2 regions of the Streptomyces sp. WAC07094 genome follow, and region 2 is predicted to be linked to the other one. Evidence: riboswitches for the same ligand, from Rfam matches in the RefSeq annotation. Region 2 holds a riboswitch; the other holds the start of a gene.

Region 1 (9,199 bases), 4.3 Mb from region 2:
CACGCCGTGTCGAAGTTGGCGGCGGCGGCCTCGAACGGCAGCCGTGTCCACACCGGTCGCGGCTCCTCGGCCAGGGCGCGGACGACACCGTAGTAGAAGGCCGTGTTGGCGATGACGTCGATGACGGTGGGTCCGGCGGGCAGCACCCGGTTCTCGACCCGCAGATGCGGAACTCCGTCGGCGATCCCGTACACGGGCCGGTTCCAGCGGTACACGGTGCCGTTGTGCAGGACGAGTTCGGCGAGCGTGGGCGTACCGCCGTCGTCGAGGACGCGCAGTGGGTCCTCGTCGTCGCAGATCGGCAGGAGCGCCGGGAAATAGCGCAGGTTCTCCTCGAACAGCTCGTACGCCGAGGTGATCCAGCGCTCCCCGAACCACGTACGCGGTCGCACTCCCTGCGCCTGCAGTTCGGGCGGCCGGGTGTCGGTGGACTGCTGGAACAACGGCGGCCGGGACTCGCGCCACAGCTCACGCCCGAACAGGAACGGCGAGTTGGCGCCCAGCGCCACCTGGACCGCCGCGACGGCCTGGGCGGCGTTCCAGACGTCCGCGAACCGCCCCGGGGTGACCTGCAGATGCAGCTGGACCGATGTGCAGGCGGCTTCGGGCGCGATCGAGCCCGAGGTGCACTCCAGCCGCTCGACCCCTTCGATGTCGAGCCTGAAGTCCTCGCCGCGCGCGGCCACGATCTGGTCGTTGAGCAGGGTGTAGCGGTCGACCGCGGAAAGGTTGGACGAGACCAGGTCGTCGCGGTCGAGCGTGGGCAGAATACCGATCATCACGATTCCCGCATCGACCTCGTGCGCCTTGCGGTCGGCATATGCGAGAGAAGTGCGCAGCTCCTCGGCGAGCTGATCGAATACACTGCCGCCCAGTCGGTGTGGAGCTATGTTGACTTCCAGGTTGAACATGGCGAGTTCTGTTTGGAAATCGCGGCTCGCAATCCTTTCGAGGACCTGGGCATTCAACATTCTCGGCATGCCGTCGGATCCGATGAGATTCAGTTCGATCTCCAGGCCCATCAGGTTCTTTGGTCGATCGAACCGCTTCTCCTCCAGCAGTCGCGCCAGCCCCGCGAGACACTGCTTGAGCTTGCCGCGGTGGCGCTGCCGATCGGACAGGTCGAACGGCCCCGCCACGACCTTCTCTCCCATCGAAGCGTCCCTCCTGAGATGGGTAGGCCGACGATTCGGCCGCTGCTGTCCATCGGGTCTCGGTGGATGATGCCCCGGCAACGCGATCGATAACGTCCCCGAGCGGCACTGTCGCACGCTAGGCTGGGAGCCGGCGGCTTGCGGCACATTCACGAGGCATGGGGCACAACGCAGTTTCACTGCGAAGGCATGTGGTGAAAAACGCCGACGAGAACCGGCCGTCCGCCACGGACGAGTATTCCGAGGTCGGAGCCTCGACACCCGTCGGACGTCGGGACGATTCCCGCCTTTCATTGACCGGATATCTCCTTGCCGGTCGTTTGCGGAACGACTAGACGAAACACTGCATGAACACGAGTCGTATAAACTTTCCGCACGGGGTAGAGAGTTGGCACTGGCGGCCCCTGAACCCTGGCGTAAAAGTGCCGCCATTCGTCCGGGCACAATTCCCCCGCCCCTGCGACCCCGAGAGCTGACAGCGCTGTCCGCCCGCCCCACCCACGCCTTCGCGTCACCGTGCCTGCCGAATGAGAGGCGACCCACGATGCTGCTGCATGTCCCCCTGGCTCCCGCGCCCGCCCTCCGCTCCGTCCTCACGGCACTCGGTTCCCCCACCGCGGTCCGCGAGGCCCCCACCCCGTCCCTGCGCAGCGCCCAGGGCCCCGCGACACCTGAACTCCCGCTGCCGGTCCATGTTCTGGACCGCATCACCCCGGCGGGTGCCCCCGTCACCCGTCTGGCCGGATGGCGCTTCCTCATCCGCAGCGGCGATCGCGCCGTGGCCGCAGCCGAGACCATGCTGACTCCGGACGGCTGGGCCTTCTCGCACTTCTTCGAGGGCCCGTACGTCACCTCCACCGAGCGAGCCCTGCGCCAGGCGGAGGCCCTGGCACAGCCCTACCAGGCACGACTGCTGTCCGTGCCGGAGCTGTACATGCTCACGCTCTGGCTGCACGGGGACTGCACCGCCGACGGGGCGACCGGTTCTCCCGCAGCGACCGACCTCCTCGTGCCGCTCGCGCCCGCGCCGCCCGGGATCGCTTCCCATCTCCCGCACACCGTCGCCGACCTGCTGCCGGTACTCACGCACCGCATCACCCGCGCTCCGCTGCTCGGCTCACCGACTCCCGCGTAGCCATCGCTCCCTACCGTGCCCCGCCGCCGGAAACGGCCGCGGGGCACGGTGCGTCCCGGGTCGCCGAGGACGGGCGGTGTCGCTCGTTCGTGCCACCTCACGCTCGTACGAGGGACAAAGCGCTGGTCGGACCAGACGGACTAGCCCCTTGCGGCCATCGCGAACCACCCGAAGTGACCGCCGAATCGGGATGAACCGTCCGCCAGGGTGATGCGTCATGAACCTGTGAGGAGCGGTGCTGCGAAATCCCTGCGGATCGACGCCCGTGGGGCAACACTGGGTTCAGACCGAAGCATCAGCGACGGGGGGCGGCCATGAACGACCGGAAGAGCCGCAGGACAGATACGACAGCCATCCCGGACATCACGACAGAGCGAAAGATCCCATCCACCATGTGCCAGCACCAGCCACCGTGCCCGACAGCCGAATCCGCCGACCGGGAATCCGCCCGTCTCGTGGCGCACCACCCGGAGCAGGGATGGAGCCTGCTCTGCAACGGCGTTCTGCTCTTCGAGGACACCGGTGAGCTTCTGCCCGACGGTCAGATCATCGCCCCGCACCGCCCGATGGGCACCGAGGTGATGACCGCCGCCTGAGCGGCGCACAAGGGGCAGTCGCTGCCCTGACATACAAGGGGCCGGCCCGGAGACATACGCTCCGAACCGGCCCCGACGCATGCCGAAGGCCGATTACTCCTCGTAGGCGTCCAGCGGCGGGCAGGAGCAGACCAGGTTCCGGTCACCGAAGGCCTGGTCGATGCGACGCACCGGCGGCCAGTACTTGTCCGCGGCCGAGACCCCGGCCGGGAACACGGCCTCCTCGAGTGTGTACGCGTGCTCCCACGTGCCGCCCAGTGCGGCGGCGGTGTGCGGGGCGTTCCGCAGCGGGTTGTCCTCGGCGGGCCACTCGCCCGAGCCCACCTTCTCGATCTCGGCACGAATGGCGATCATCGCGTCGCAGAACCGGTCGATCTCCGTGAGGTCCTCGGACTCGGTCGGCTCGATCATCAGCGTGCCGGCCACCGGGAACGACATCGTCGGCGCGTGGAAGCCGTAGTCGATCAGCCGCTTGGCGACGTCGTCGACGCTTACGCCGGTCGCCTTGGTCAGCGGGCGCAGGTCGATGATGCACTCGTGCGCGACCAGGCCGCCCGGACCGGTGTAGAGCACCGGGTAGTGCGGCTCGAGGCGCTTGGCGATGTAGTTGGCCGACAGCACGGCCACCTGCGTGGCGCTCTTGAGACCCTCGCCGCCCATGAGGCGGACGTACGCCCACGAGATCGGCAGGATGCCCGCGGATCCCCACGGAGCGGCCGAGATCGGGCCGACGCCCGTCTCCGGACCGGCCGCCGGCTGCAGCGGGTGGTTCGGCAGGTGCGGCGCCAGGTGCGCGCGCACACCGACCGGGCCGACACCCGGACCGCCGCCGCCGTGCGGGATGCAGAACGTCTTGTGCAGGTTCAGGTGCGAGACGTCGCCGCCGAAGTGGCCCGGCTTGGCCAGGCCCACCAGGGCGTTGAGGTTGGCGCCGTCGACGTACACCTGGCCGCCGGCCTCGTGCACGGCCGCGCAGATGTCGGCGACGTGCTCCTCGAACACACCGTGGGTGGACGGGTACGTGATCATCAGTACGGACAGTTCGTCGCGGTACTGCTCGATCTTGGCCCGCAGGTCCGCGATGTCGACCTCGCCGTCCTCGGCCGTCTTCACCACGACCACCTTCATGCCGGCCATCACCGCGCTGGCGGCGTTGGTGCCGTGCGCGGAGGACGGGATGAGGCAGACGGTGCGCTGGTGGTCGCCGTTGGCGCGGTGGTAGCCGCGTACGGCGAGCAGACCGGCCAGCTCGCCCTGCGAACCGGCGTTGGGCTGCAGGGAGACCTTGTCGTAGCCCGTGACCTCGGCGAGCTGCTCCTCCAGCTCACGGATGAGCGTGAGGTAGCCCTGCGCCTGCTCGGCGGGCGCGAACGGGTGGAGCTGACCGAACTCGGGCCAGGTGACCGGCTCCATCTCCGTGGTCGCGTTGAGCTTCATGGTGCAGGACCCCAGCGGGATCATGCCCCGGTCGAGCGCGTAGTCCCGGTCCGCCAGCCGGCGCAGATAGCGCAGCATCGCGGTCTCGGAGCGGTGCTGGTGGAAGACCGGGTGGGTGAGGTAGTCGTCGCTGCGCAGCAGGCCCTCGGAAAGCGCGTCCTCGGTGTCCGCGTCCAGCGCCTCGATGTCGCCCTCGACCCCGCACGCGGTCCACACCGCGGCCAGCTGGGCCCGTCCGGTCGTCTCGTCGCAGGCGATCGACACATGGTCGGCGTCGACGAGGCGCAGGTTCACCCCGCGCTCGCGTGCGGTGGCGACGACCGCGTCGGCGCGGCCGGGCACCCGCACGGTCAAGGTGTCGAAGTAGGCGCCGTGGACGACCTCCACCCCGCCGGCGGTGAGACCCGCGGCGAGTATCGCCGCATACCGGTGGGTGCGCCGCGCGATGGTCCGCAGGCCCTCGGGCCCGTGGTAGACGGCGTACATACCGGCCATCACGGCGAGCAGCACCTGTGCGGTGCAGATGTTGCTCGTCGCCTTCTCGCGACGGATGTGCTGCTCACGGGTCTGCAGGGCGAGGCGGTAGGCCTTGTGGCCGTCGGCGTCCACGGAGACGCCCACGAGCCGGCCGGGCAGGCTGCGGGCGAACTTCTCGCGCACCGCCATGTATCCGGCGTGCGGTCCGCCGAAGCCCATCGGCACGCCGAAGCGCTGGGTGGTGCCCACGGCGATGTCCGCGCCCAGCTCACCGGGCGAGGTGAGCAGGGTCAGCGCCAGCAGATCCGCCGCGACGGTGACGACGGCGCCCAGCTCGTGTGCCTGCTCGACGACCGGCCTGATGTCGCGCACGGCACCGGAGGCGCCCGGGTACTGGATCAGTACGCCGTTGATCTCGCGCTCCGCGATCTCGGCCGGGATGCCCTCGCCGAGGTCGGCGACGACGACCTCCACGCCGGTCGGCTCGGCACGGGTCTGGATCACTGCGATCGTCTGCGGAAGGGCGTCCGCGTCGATCAGGAAGAGGCCCTTCTTGTTCCGGCCCATGCGGCGGGACAGCGCCATCGCCTCGGCGGCGGCCGTGCCCTCGTCGAGGAGGGAGGCGCCGGAGGTCGGCAGACCGGTGAGGTCGGCCACCATGGTCTGGAAGTTCAGCAGGGCCTCGAGGCGGCCCTGGGAGATCTCCGGCTGGTAGGGCGTGTACGCGGTGTACCAGGCCGGGTTCTCCATCACGTTCCGCAGGATCACCGGCGGCGTGAAGGTCCCGTAGTAGCCGAGGCCGATCATGGAGTCGAGGATCTGGTTGCGATCGGCGAGCGAGCGCAGCTCGGCCAGCACCTCGCGCTCGGTGCGCGCACCCGGCAGGTCCAGGGCGTCCGTGTTCTTGATCACATCCGGGACCGCTGCGGACGTGAGCTCGTCGAGCGAGCCGTAGCCGACCTGCGCGAGCATCTTCGCGCGGGCCTCGAGGTCGGGACCGATGTGGCGCTGCTCGAAGGGCGTCCCTCGTTCGAGCTCGGCGAGGGGAATGCGGTGGGCGGTCATTGCGGAGGCCTCCTGGTCTGACACGACCTTCGAGGGGCACCACGGCACGGGTACCCCGACGGCCTCCCCCTCTGTCATCTCAACCTGAGAGCTTCACCGGTCCGCCCGAAGGAGCACCGGCTTTCACCGTCGGTGAGAGCGGAAGCCGTCGACACCCGCCCTGCTTTCCAGAGTGACCTCGTCCGTGCGGTACGTGTGCCTGAGAGATTCCGGGGAGGGTTTGCTCCTTCGGCGCCTCCGGTTCACTCCGGAGGACTCTCCCGCACGGGGTCAGCAGCCGCTAGCCAGACTACCAGCGGGGACAACACAGGCACCTTCGAGTGGCCGCCTTCCCCAATGTGCTCTTTCGTAGTGCTTACGGATGCGTTGCGACCTGCTGGAGGGACCGTGAAGACCGAAATCGATCCGCGGAGTCTGATCGGCCGCAAGGCGTTCGATCGCAACGGAAACAAGATCGGCACGATCGACGAGGTCTATCTCGACGACGCGACCGGAGCGCCCGAGTGGGCGGCCATACGAACGGGCCTGTTCAGCAGGGACGCCTTCGTCCCCCTGGAACCCAGCGAGCTCGTGGAGGGCGCGCTGTGGATCCCCTTCGAACGGGCCCTGATCAAGGACGCTCCCGACTTCGGCGTCGGACGCCATCTCTCCCCCGAGCAGGAACTGCAGCTCTACCACCACTACGGGCTAGACGTAACCTCTCCCCCACCGCCGGACCGCGATTTCGGGCATCTGGCGGGGTCGGACGAGACCTGAAGGCCATGCGCACCCGGCGCCCCTGACAACCGGCCCGCCCCGAATCGTGGCCGCTCCGATCGCGGTTGTGCCGGCTTCGGCCCGTCCCGTGGTCGTCAGTCCCCGGTCCTCGATGCCACCGTCCGCGGCTCCGTGGGCTCGGGTCTTCGGGGTACCAGCGGCAGCGGATCCGCCGACTCGAGACGGGGGTCGTCGGTGCGGAACGTACGCACGCGGCCCGGCTCCGACTGCGGTGTCTCGAACCGCACAGTGACCCGGCCGAGACCACTGCCCTGCACCCACCCGTGACCGTACTCGGCGTGCCGGACGTCCTGACCCGCGCGCCAGATGTGCTCCGGGACCTCAGCCGGCACCTCCTCGGCCGTCTCGGCCGCCTCCCCCTCCTCCGGGTGCTCCTCGGTGCGTACGTCCCCAGCGGCAAGGTGGGCCTGGGCGAACAGGTCCTCCTGGGTGTAGTCGGCGAGGCCGCTGACCCCGACGCCGAGCAGCCGCACCCCGCCGGTCGTGTCCACGGACTCCAGCAGCCGCCCGGCGGCCTCCCGCACCACCGCGGGATCGTCCGTGGGCCCGCGCAGGGTCTCGGACCGGGTCAGCGTCGAGAAGTCGTACCTTCGGACCTTGAGCACGATGGTGCGACCCGACAGACCGGCCTCCCGCAGCCTGCGGACGCACCGGTCCGCGAGCCGCTGCACCTCCAGCCCGACGCGCACCCGGTCGTGGATGTCCACGTCGTAGGTGTCCTCGACCGACACCGATTTGGTCTCCCGCTCGGCCACCACCGGCCGCTCGTCCTGAGCGAGAGCCATGGCGTACAGGGCGTGCCCATGGGCCTTGCCCAGCAGTCTTACGAGTTCGTCCTCGCCCGCCTCGGCGATCTCGTCGACCGTGGTGATCCCGGCGCGGCGCAGATGGTCGCCGGTGGCGGGACCGACACCCGGCAACGTACGCACCGGCATCGGGCCGAGCATCGCGCGCTCGGTACCCGGACGGATCAGCACCAGGCCGTCCGGCTTGGCCTCCTCGGAGCCGATCTTCGCGAGCATCTTGGAGGCGGCGAGCCCCACCGAGCCCGTCAGGCCCGTGCTGTCCCGGATGTCCGCGCGCAGCTTCATCCCCGTGCGGCGAGCCGACTCCTCGTCCCAGGCGGCTCCCCCGGCCTCCAGATCCACGAACGCCTCGTCCAGGCTCAACGGCTCCACCAGCGGCGACAGCGCCCTCAGCAGCGCCATCACCTGCTCGCTGATCTCCCGGTAGAAGCCGAATCGCGGCACCAGATACGCGGCGTGCGGCGCGAGGCGGCGTGCCTGGGCCATCGGCATCGCCGAGTGCACTCCGAAGACCCGCGCCTCGTACGAGGCCGTGGCCACCACTCCGCGCGGACCGAGCCCGCCCACGATCACGGCCTTGCCGCGCAGACTCGGCTTGGATGCCTGCTCCGCCGAGGCGTAGAAGGCATCCATGTCGAGATGCAGGATCGTGGGCGCGGTTCTCACATCTCCGATGCTGCCCTACGCCACTGACAATTCGCCTGGGTCCCGGCGCCCTTCAGACGGCCCGGTTGCGCCGCCGTGCCAGTTCGTCCCCGGGGTGGTGGCCGACGATGGTCTCGCCGGTGTCGATGCGCTCGCCGTGCAACTGGGAGAGCGCGCTCTCCACGTCCCGCCACACCACGCCGACGGCGATTCCGAAGATGCCCTGGCCGCCCTGGAGCAGGGCGTGGACCTCGTCCGGCGACGTGCACTCGTACACCGTCGCGCCGTCGCTCATCAGCGTCATCCGCTCGAGGTCGCGGAAGCCGCGCTCCCTGAGGTGCTGCACGGTGGTGCGGATGTTCTGCAGGGAGACCCCGGTGTCCAGAAAGCGCTTGACGATCTTCAGGACGACCACGTCCCGGAAGCTGTAGAGCCGCTGCGTCCCCGATCCGTAAGCGGGTCGCACGCTCGGTTCGACGAGCCCCGTCCTGGCCCAGTAGTCCAGTTGACGATAGGTGATGCCCGCGGCGGCGCACGCCGTCGGACCTCGATAGCCCATCTGCTGGGAAGCCGCCCCCTCGTCGCCCGGCACGGGCGTCGGCCGCTGAGGGGCGGAGCCGGTCGCGCTGCCGTGAAGCGGGTGCGGGCCACTCTCCCCCAGACTCCGTCCGGGGGCACCCCCAGCCGTACCGCCGCCGCTGATTCTCACGCCGACCTCCGTCCTTGACCTGCCTTCTCGACGGTAGGCAGTCACCAAGGGCACGTCAACGATCGCCACACTCGGCACGCCGAGTGATAATCACCCTAGGAGTGGTTTCCCGCGCCCTTCCGCGGGGAAAGGCTAGCCGAATGCTTCGGCGGCGGCCTCCGAGATGTGGCACGAGCCCCCGGCATGTGCTTCAGTGCGCGCCCACGTGCGCCTCCCGCCACACCCGTTCAACGATCTTGAGGCGACCGATCCTCGTCGGCCGTCCCGACCGGCGACTGTCCGCGGCACTCCGGCGACATGACGGCACCTGCACGGCCCCGCCGGCTCCGGGCAGCCGGTTCCCAATCAGGACTCCAGACCGAGCACGACCGTCAACGGCATATCTCCGGCACCACATG
Region 2 (9,199 bases):
CTGGTGGACGTAGCTCGGGACACCGGCGAAGTTGGAGAAGTACTTGCCGGAGGGGTACTGCTTGATGTCGACCTTGATGCCGACGGCCTTCAGCGAGTTCTGGATGGCCGTGGCGGCCGCGACCTCGGAGGCACGGTCGGAACGGGCCGTCAGCGTGGTGGAGAAGCCGTTCGGCTGACCGCACGCCTTGAGCTCTTCCTTGGCCTTGGCCGCGTCACCCTTGTTGCCCTGGGTCGGGTAGGTGTCGAACTTGGTGTAGCCGTTGACCGACGGCGGCAGCAGCGTGGTGGCCACGTCGCCCTTGGGCGAACCGCCCATGGCGTCGAGCACCGACTGCTTGTCGAGGGCCCACTGGACCGCCTTGCGGCAGTGCTCGTTGTTGAACGGAGCAACGTTCACGTTCAGGGCCATGTAACCCGTGGCGCCCGCGTAGGAGTTGTCCGTCTGCTTGGAGTACTTGCCGGACAGGATGCGCGGCTGGGTCTGCGGCTGCACACCCGCGCCGGCGATGTCCGCCGTGGTCTTGTCAGCCATCAGGTTGTTGTCGATGGTGACGCCGTTGACCTTGAACTTGACGTTGATCTTGTCCGGCAGCGCCTTGCGGATCGGGTCCGACTTCGGGTCCCAGTTCGGGTTGCGGACGAGGGAGGCGCTGGCGCCCTCCTCGTACGACTGGAACTTGTAGGGGCCCGAGGACACGATGTGCTGGACGTACTTGGCGCCGTCGTCCTTCGCCGCCGGCACGGGGGCCGTCTGGGAGAAGGTGGCCAGGTAGTCGAAGTCGGCGAACGGCTTCGCCAGGTGGAAGACGATCGTCTGGTCGTCCGGCGTCTCGATGGACTTCAGGCCGTCGGGCGACTTGTCCTTGTAGGGACCCTTGTACTTGTCGCCGCCCTCGAGGTAGGCCTTGAAGTACGTCGGGCCGTTGGAGAGGGCCTCGGGCGCGAAGTTGGAGCGCTCGATCGCGTACTTGACGTCCTTGGACGTGATCGGCGTGCCGTCCTCGAACTTCAGGCCGGAGCGCAGGTGGTACGTCCAGGTCTTGGCGTCGGCGCTGGCCTTGCCGAGGGACTCGGCGAGGTCCGGGACAACCGTGAGGCCGTCCTTGCCGGCGGCCGGCTTGAACGTGACGAGCGTACGCGCGTAGAGACGCGAGAAGTTCTGCACGAAGCCGTAGTACGTGTTGCCCGGGTCCAGGGAGTCCGGCACGTCGGAGTCCTCGAGGTTGACCGTCCCCCCCTTCTTGCTCGACGCGTTGACGATGGAGTCCAGCGCCGCGTCCTTCTTGGCGTTACCGCCGTTGCTGCTGTTGTTGCCGCCTCCGCCGCCGCCACCACATGCGGCAGCACCCAGCGAGAGCGCGATGACCGTCGCCACGGCGGCGGTTACCCTTCTCGTCTTCACGTGAGGAAAGCCCCCTCTATCGATGGATCACTTGCTGCGAGGATCGAGCGCATCACGCAGCCCGTCACCCAGCAGGTTGAATGCCAGGACGGTGATGAAGATCGCCAGACCGGGCACGAACATGTACTGCGGATCTGCGGTGTAGAGATCCACGGCGTTGCTGAGCATGCCGCCCCAGGAGGCCTGCGGCGGAGCGATACCGACTCCGAGGAAGCTCAGCGCGGCCTCGAAGAGAATGTTCGTCGGAATGATCAGCGTCGAGTAGACGAGGATCGGTGCGACGAGGTTGGGGAGCAGCTCCCGGAACAGGATGTACGGGCCGCGGGCACCCAGGCTGTGGGCGGCCTCCACGAACTCCCGGCGCCGCAGCGTCATCGTCTGGGCGCGCACGATACGACCGATGTAGGGCCAGCTGAAGAAGCCGATCACGAAGATCAGCACGCAGATACGCAGCGACAGGCCGTTCAGGCCGAAGAAGCCGTCCTGCACCGAGGCCGAGATGGCGATGGCGAAGAGCAGCAGCGGGAACGCCAGGAAGGTGTCCATGAGCCGGCTGATGACGCTGTCGATCCAGCCGCCGTAGTAGCCGGCGACGACGCCCAGCACGGTACCGATGACCACCGAGAGGAGCGTGGCACCGCCGGCGACCAGGAGCGAGACCCAGGAACCGTCGATGATCCGGGCGAGCATGTCGCGGCCGTACTGCGGGTCCACGCCCAGCGGGTGGTCCCAACTCATGCCGCCCCAGGCGCCCTTCGGCGCCAGCAGCGCAGGGTCGATGAGGTCCTGGTGGAACTTGTCGGGGTCGAGCCCGAAGATCCACTCGATCGGCTTGGCGAGCACCGCCATCAGCACGAGCAGGATGACGACGATGCCACCTGCCACCGCCACCTTGTCCCGCTTGAACCGGGTCCAGGCGATCTGGCTGAGGGAACGCCCCTCGATCTGGCTCTTCTTGGCCCCGGAGAGCACAGATTCGGGCGGCGCTCCGGCCTCCGCGCCGGTGGTCTCGATCGGTGCGGTCACAATGACCTGACCCCTCTGGCCGGTGGTCACCGGCCTTTGTCCGCCGCTGTCGGCGGCTTGATTCGCTTACGTGCTCCGCGGCGGCCGCACGATGGTGGCGGCCCAACTGTCCAACTGATCCAGTGATTGGTTCGATCGCAGGATCGATGGCCTCGCGTCTGAGAGGCGAGTCTTCAACGCGTTCACGATCACGCGCCAGGTCTGATGGAGAAAGTATGCGTAACCGTGATGACGACTGGGGGATTCTGTTATCCGGACAACGAGGCGCGCCTACCGGACGAGGGGCCGTCGAAACCTCGTCCGCGAAACATCCGGCACTCCCGCACCGTTCGCACCTCGCGGTTGCAGCACTTGCAGGCCAGGAGGCCGCGAGCGCGCCGGCAGGGGTTTTCCCCCGTTGCGGGGCACTCCGATGCACCATGCACCGAAATTCCGGGGCCGAGTCCCTTTCCTGCCAGCGAAGCTTTGCGATCCGATGCGTGATCACCACGGGCCCTCGGACGGCGGCCGCTGCCGGGTGCCGGGCGGTCTTCACACCCCCGACGCCCAAGCCGGCGTCTCACCCGGGCCCTGCTCGACGACATGCGTCGTCCGGGCCCGCCCACGCGGGCCGCGGACGGGCTGACACCCGGTCAGTATGACGCCGTACCTGGGGAACCGACCCTGTCTGCAAGGGAGAATCCACACCGGGAACGATTCGCCTGTTGTGAGCGGGCCGCGGATCCCCTGGCACTCGGTGCCTTTACAGAGGACGGGCGGCGCAGGCGGACACCGTGCACGGTCCCGTACGGGGCCACGCGGGCGTCACCGCGTTCGGGGCCATGATCACGAGTTCGTCCGTCAGGCGCCCTTCCGCGGACCGTCGGACCCGGAGCCGCGCGAGCGGCGATGGCGAGGCGGCCCCGCAGCAGCTGCGCATCCCGGCCGGGGCAGCTGCCGCGTGAGGGCCGCTCCCCCGCAGCGGACACGTCGGCGGCAGCGGCCGGCGCGGCGAGCGCTCCGACGGGGAGGGGGGAAGGAGGTCAGTAGCCCCCGCCGACCGGCGGATAACCGTAGCCTCCGGCCGCGGGAGCCTGGACCGGGGCCGCGTGGGCCTCACGGTCGTAGAACGGACGGGCGCCGGCACGCAGCCACAGCACGACGGGGTCGTAGTCGTCGGACATCACGACGGTCGACACGGGCAGGCCGTCGGGCACGGCGACGATCGACTGCTGCATCATCGCGCGTACCGAGTCGACGGCGGGCGGCGACGTGTCGTACACATCCAGGCCGATGGCCAGGTACGGCGCGCCGAGGGCGGGCTGTACCCAGGCCCGGCGCAGCGAGCGGAGGGCGGGGGTGCGGTGCGCGTTCTGCGCGAGGAGGGCGTAGAACTGCGGGATCTCGATGGCCGGTTCGGACAGCCGCAGCGGTCCGGCGGGCTGGCGCTCGAGACCGGTGGCGATCCGCCGCAGATCCGGCCAGGGGATGCCGACGCCGCCGCCCGGTGCGTGCGGGTTGAGCCACAGCCCGTAGTGGTCCGGGTAGAGGGTGCGGGCCGCGTCGAGGCCGTCGATCACTTCGTACGAGCGGTTCCAGCCGCTGGCCGAGAGCTCCTGGGCGGAGGTGACACAGGGCGCGTAGCCGTGGCCGTCCACCTCCATGTTCCCGTACTGGGCGTCGGGGGATCCGGCCTGGCCGTGCCAGAGCAGCATCCAGACCTGGCCGGACGACGGGGTCGCGAGCGCGCGAAGAAGCGCCTCGTAGGCGTCGTAACGCCCGGGCGTCACCTGGCGCAGCATGTGCTCGACCTGCCCGGCCGCGGCCGTGCCCGACGCGCTCACCCTCTACCGCCCCTTCACCACGAACCTGACAACCCCGAAGGAGGTCTCCCGAGCGCCGGCACGAACCGAGCCGCACCGCCCCGACCGAGCCATTCTTCCTTGCCCGGGGACACCACACCCCCATGCGGACCGCCGCGGGCCGGCCCCCGGCCGGTCGCGAGCTTCCCCCGCTCCGGCCATGAAACCAGGTTAAGGCGCCATCTTGACAGCAACTTGACGAGCGCCGCCCCACATCGTCCCGGCGTCGGGCGCCGCGCTCGCCGGCGGTTCAGTAACCGTACTGGTAGAAGGGGCGCACCCGCTCGCGCATCCAGTCCCCCACCGGGTCCTGCGCCACGTCCAGGAACACCATGTTCACGGATGTCCCCACCGGCACCCTGGCGAGCGCCCGGCCGAGCGCGTCCAGCGCGGGCGTGCGGGCGTCCGGTCCCGCGGCGACGAGTTCGACGCCTATGAACATCACCGGGTCGGTGGTCTCGATGGCGGCCAGGCAGCGCCGCGCGCTCAGCACCACCCCGGTCGCGGCGAACTCGGCGGAGGCGGCGGCCAGGAAGTCGACCGGTTCCTCCTGCCAGTCCGGTTCGAAGAGACGGACCCGGCCGCCGCTCACGAGGCCGTCCAGCGCGGTCGTCCCGGCGCGGCACAGCTCGGCCACCGCGTCCGGCGGCACCGGCACACCGACGACCCCGCCCGGATTGACAGCGATCCCGACCTGCGCGGGCAGCCCGCGGGCGAACTCGACGGCGGGCGCGATCGTGTACGACATGTGGTTGCCGACGACCTGGCGGAACTGCTCCTCCGAGCTGAACACCGGGACGAACACCTGTCCCTCGATCTCCAGCGTGGGCAGGTCCAGCGGCCCGCTGTGCGGGCCGCCGTCGCCGGGCAGCGGCACCCAGAGGAAGCTGCGACCGAGTACCTCGATGATCCGGCCGCCCGCCCCGGGGACGCCGAGGGAGGCGGAGAGCACCTCCTCCAGTTCGTTGCCGGGCCATCCGCCGTGCGGATGGGGCTGTGCCTGTGGGGGGAAGTCCGCGGGAAGGTCCGCCGGAAGATCCATCTGCTTACCGCCTGCTCAGAACCACTGCTGTGGCACAAAAGGCTAGCGGGTGCGCGCGGACGGTCATTCGGCCGCGAAGTCGATCCGGCGCAGAGCGTCCGCCGCGTCCCGGTCGAGCAGCACCGCCGAGCCGCAGCCCTCGGGCAGCCGGCCCTGCTCGACCGAGCGCAGCAGCCGGCGGGTGACCCGGCGGTGCCTGAGGAACGCGTACCGCGAGACGCCGCGGCCGCGTGCCTGCTGTCCGTCCAGGGCCGTGTCCGCGGAGACGTCGAGCACGAGCAGCCGGAGCGTGCCGCCGCGGCGCCGTGCCGAACGGGCCAGCCAGCCACGCACCCAGGGCTGTGTGCCGCAGTCGTGCACGACGACTCCGGTACCGGCGCGCAGGGCACGGTGCAGACCCGCGTAGTGCGCCAGGCGGACGAGGGGGCGGTACACCGCGTAGGGAAGGAAGCGGGCCAGACGGGTGTCCCAGCGGTCCCTGGTGTCCTGGGAGTCGACCCGGACACCTGGCACGGCGCGTCGCATCAGCGTGGACTTGCCGCTGCCGGGCAGACCCGTGACGACGACGACGTCGCCCGCGGGGAAGGTGAGCCCTTGCGGGCTGCGGCCCGCGCGGTCGCGCAGATCGCGGACCACGCCCTTGCGCAGCGGTCCGCAGGCACCCCGCGCCGGGGCACCGGGCTGCCCGGACACCGCGAGGCCCGAGGTGGTGGCGTACACCGTCGTCCTGTTCACCGTCATCGCCCTCCCCATGGGTCAGGAAGTTGCCTGCCCGTCGAGTGTAAAGAGAAGGTAATGCGCCGGTCTCCCGTTTTCATGCTGGTGCCGCCACAAGCCGGTCACAGATGCCGCCCTGCCACCACGGGGCGATGCGTGCAATGATGTGCGCGCCAACTGCATACCGGCCGCTTGAATCCGCGCGGGAGAGTTCCGGTCACACGTCTGTGTGCCGGACGCCGAAGGAGCAAGTCCCTCCCTTGAATCTCTCAGGCCCCGATACCGCGCGGGCGAGGCACATCTGGAAAGCGGGCCGCTTCTGGTGGCTCCACCCAAGGTGCAAGCCCTGACGACCCGTCTCGGGAGTCATGGCGAACCTCTCAGGTTCCGATGACAGATGGGGAGGAACGACCTCGCCCTCCCCTGCGCCCGGCTCGCCCGTGCGAGGGACCCATCGCCCCGGGAGCACAACCGATGAGCAGCAACAGCCCCCTGCGCCGTACCGCGCTCGATGCCCTGCATCGTTCGCTGGGCGCGACGATGACCGACTTCGCCGGCTGGGACATGCCCCTGCGATACCGCTCCGAGCGTGACGAGCACCTGGCCGTCCGTACGAAGGCAGGTCTGTTCGACCTCTCGCACATGGGCGAGATCACGGTCACCGGGCCCCAGGCGAACCGGCTCCTCGATCACGCCCTGGTCGGCAACATCTCCTCCGTCGGTGTCGGCCGCGCCCGCTACACCATGATCTGCCAGGAGGACGGCGGCATCCTGGACGACCTGATCGTGTACCGGCTCGGTGAGCAGGAGTACATGGTCGTCGCCAACGCCTCCAACGCCCGGATCGTGCTGGACGCGCTCCAGGAGCGGGCGGCCGGATTCGAGGCCGAGGTGCGCGACGACCGGGACGCCTACGCGCTGATCGCCGTGCAGGGCCCCGAGTCCCCCGGCATCCTGAAGTCGCTGACCGACGCCGACCTCGACGGACTGAAGTACTACGCGGGGCTGCCCGGCACGGTCGCCGGCGTCCCGGCGCTCATCGCCCGCACCGGCTACACCGGGGAGGACGGCTTCGAGCTGTTCGTCGCCCCGGAGCACGCCGAGAAGCTGTGGCTGGCGCTGACGGAGGCGGGCTCGCCGGTGGGCCTCATCCCCTGCGGCCTCTCCTGCCGGGACACGTTGCGCCTCGAGGCGGGCATGCCGCTGTACGGCCACGAGCTCACCACCGCCCTGACCCCGTTCGACGCCGGACTCGGCCGGGTCGTGAAGTTCGAGAAGGAGGACGACTTCGTGGGGCGCGAGGCGCTGCTCCGGGCCGCCGGGCGCGCCGAGCAGAACCCGCCGCGCGTCCTGGTCGGCCTCGTCGCCGAGGGCCGTCGCGTCCCGCGCGCCGGTTACGCGGTCGTATCGGGCGGCGAGGTGATCGGCGAGGTCACCTCGGGTGCGCCCTCCCCCACGCTGGGCAAGCCGATCGCGATGGCGTACGTCGACGCCACGCACTCCGTGCCGGGCGCCCCCGGGGTCGGGGTGGACATCCGGGGCAGCCACGAACCGTACGAGGTCGTGGCGCTGCCGTTCTACAAGCGCCAGAAGTAGAGACTGGGCCAGGGCGGACGGCTCCGCGATCGCGTCCGTCCCTGCTCACGAGCGTCTCCACCAGTCCTCCATCACCACACTCCTCCGACCTTTCAGGAGAATTCAGGCCATGAGCAACCCCCAGCAGCTGCGTTACAGCAAGGAGCACGAGTGGCTGTCGGCCGCCGAGGACGGTGTCGCGACGGTCGGTATCACCGAGCACGCGGCCAACGCCCTCGGCGATGTCGTGTTCGTCCAGCTCCCGGAGGTCGGTGACACGGTGGCCGCGGGCGAGACCTGCGGCGAGCTGGAGTCGACCAAGTCGGTGAGCGACCTTTACTCGCCGGTCGGCGGCGAGGTCACGGCGGTCAACGAGGACGTGGTCGACGATCCGTCGCTGGTGAACTCCGCCCCCTTCGAGGGCGGCTGGCTGTTCAAGGTGCGCGTCACGGAGGAGCCCGCCGACCTGCTCACCGCCGACGAGTACGACGCTCACATCGCCGGCTGAGGAGTCACAGCACCACATGTCGCTTCTGAACACGCCCCTGCACGAGCTCGACCCGGACGTCGCCGCGGCCGTCGACGCCGAGCTGGACCGTCAGCAGTCCACCCTCGAGATGATCGCCTCGGAGAACTTCGCTCCGGTCGCGGTCATGGAGGCGCAGGGCTCTGTCCTCACCAACAAGTACGCCGAGGGCTACCCCGGCCGCCGCTACTACGGCGGCTGTGAGCACGTCGACGTGGTCGAGCAGATCGCCATCGACCGCATCAAGGAGCTCTTCGGCGCCGAGCACGCCAATGTGCAGCCGCACTCCGGCGCACAGGCGAACGCGGCCGCGATGTTCGCGCTGCTGCAGCCCGGCGACACGATCATGGGTCTCAACCTCGCGCACGGCGGGCACCTGACCCACGGAATGAAGATCAACTTCTCCGGCAAGCTCTACAACGTGGTCGCCTACCACGTCGGCGACGGCGGTGTCGTCGACATGGACGAGGTCGAGCGCCTGGCCAAGGAGAACCGGCCGAAGCTGATCGTGGCCGGCTGGTCCGCCTACCCGCGGCAGCTGGACTTCGCCGCCTTCCGCCGGATCGCGGACGAGGTCGGCGCGTACCTCATGGTCGACATGGCGCACTTCGCCGGTCTCGTCGCGGCGGGCCTGCACCCGAACCCGGTGCCGCACGCCCATGTGGTCACCACCACGACCCACAAGACGCTGGGCGGCCCTCGCGGTGGTGTGATCCTGTCCACCGCCGAGCTGGCCAAGAAGATCAACTCCGCGGTCTTCCCCGGTCAGCAGGGCGGACCGCTGGAGCACGTGATCGCCGCCAAGGCCGTCGCCTTCAAGATCGCCGGCACCGAGGAGTTCAGGGAGCGGCAGCGCCGGACCCTGGAGGGCGCGCGTATCCTCGCCGAGCGTCTGGTGAAGGACGACGTCAGGGCCGTGGGCGTGGACGTGCTGTCCGGTGGCACCGACGTGCACCTCGTCCTCGTCGACCTGCGCGACTCCGACCTCGACGGACAGCAGGCCGAGGACCGGCTGCACGAGGTCGGCATCACGGTCAACCGCAACGCGATCCCGAACGACCCGCGTCC

What was found. A riboswitch is a leader RNA that binds a small molecule or an ion and turns the genes downstream of it on or off. The one in region 2 is predicted to bind glycine.
Region 1: it holds a riboswitch for glycine, as region 2 does, so the genes downstream of both, gcvP (aminomethyl-transferring glycine dehydrogenase) here and gcvT (glycine cleavage system aminomethyltransferase GcvT) in region 2, are expected to answer to the same signal.

Annotation. Positions count from the first base shown of each region.
Region 1 covers NZ_JAVMJZ010000001.1:7,011,298-7,020,496, reverse strand. Annotated here, with positions in the region: gene RCR19_RS31190 (glutamate-cysteine ligase family protein) at 1-1,154, opposite strand, end outside; gene RCR19_RS31185 (hypothetical protein) at 1,699-2,289, shown strand; gene RCR19_RS31180 (DUF5999 family protein) at 2,682-2,885, shown strand; gene gcvP (aminomethyl-transferring glycine dehydrogenase) at 2,979-5,864, opposite strand; glycine riboswitch at 6,042-6,137, opposite strand; gene RCR19_RS31170 (PRC-barrel domain-containing protein) at 6,252-6,620, shown strand; gene RCR19_RS31165 (DNA polymerase IV) at 6,716-8,113, opposite strand; gene RCR19_RS31160 (MerR family transcriptional regulator) at 8,166-8,801, opposite strand.
Region 2 covers NZ_JAVMJZ010000001.1:2,690,837-2,700,035, forward strand. Annotated here, with positions in the region: gene RCR19_RS11720 (ABC transporter substrate-binding protein) at 1-1,404, opposite strand, end outside; gene RCR19_RS11725 (ABC transporter permease) at 1,432-2,430, opposite strand; gene RCR19_RS11730 (enhanced serine sensitivity protein SseB C-terminal domain-containing protein) at 3,453-4,253, opposite strand; gene RCR19_RS11735 (enhanced serine sensitivity protein SseB C-terminal domain-containing protein) at 4,522-5,313, opposite strand; gene RCR19_RS11740 (AAA family ATPase) at 5,377-6,054, opposite strand; glycine riboswitch at 6,224-6,325, shown strand; gene gcvT (glycine cleavage system aminomethyltransferase GcvT) at 6,505-7,626, shown strand; gene gcvH (glycine cleavage system protein GcvH) at 7,736-8,113, shown strand; gene glyA (serine hydroxymethyltransferase) at 8,130-9,199, shown strand, end outside.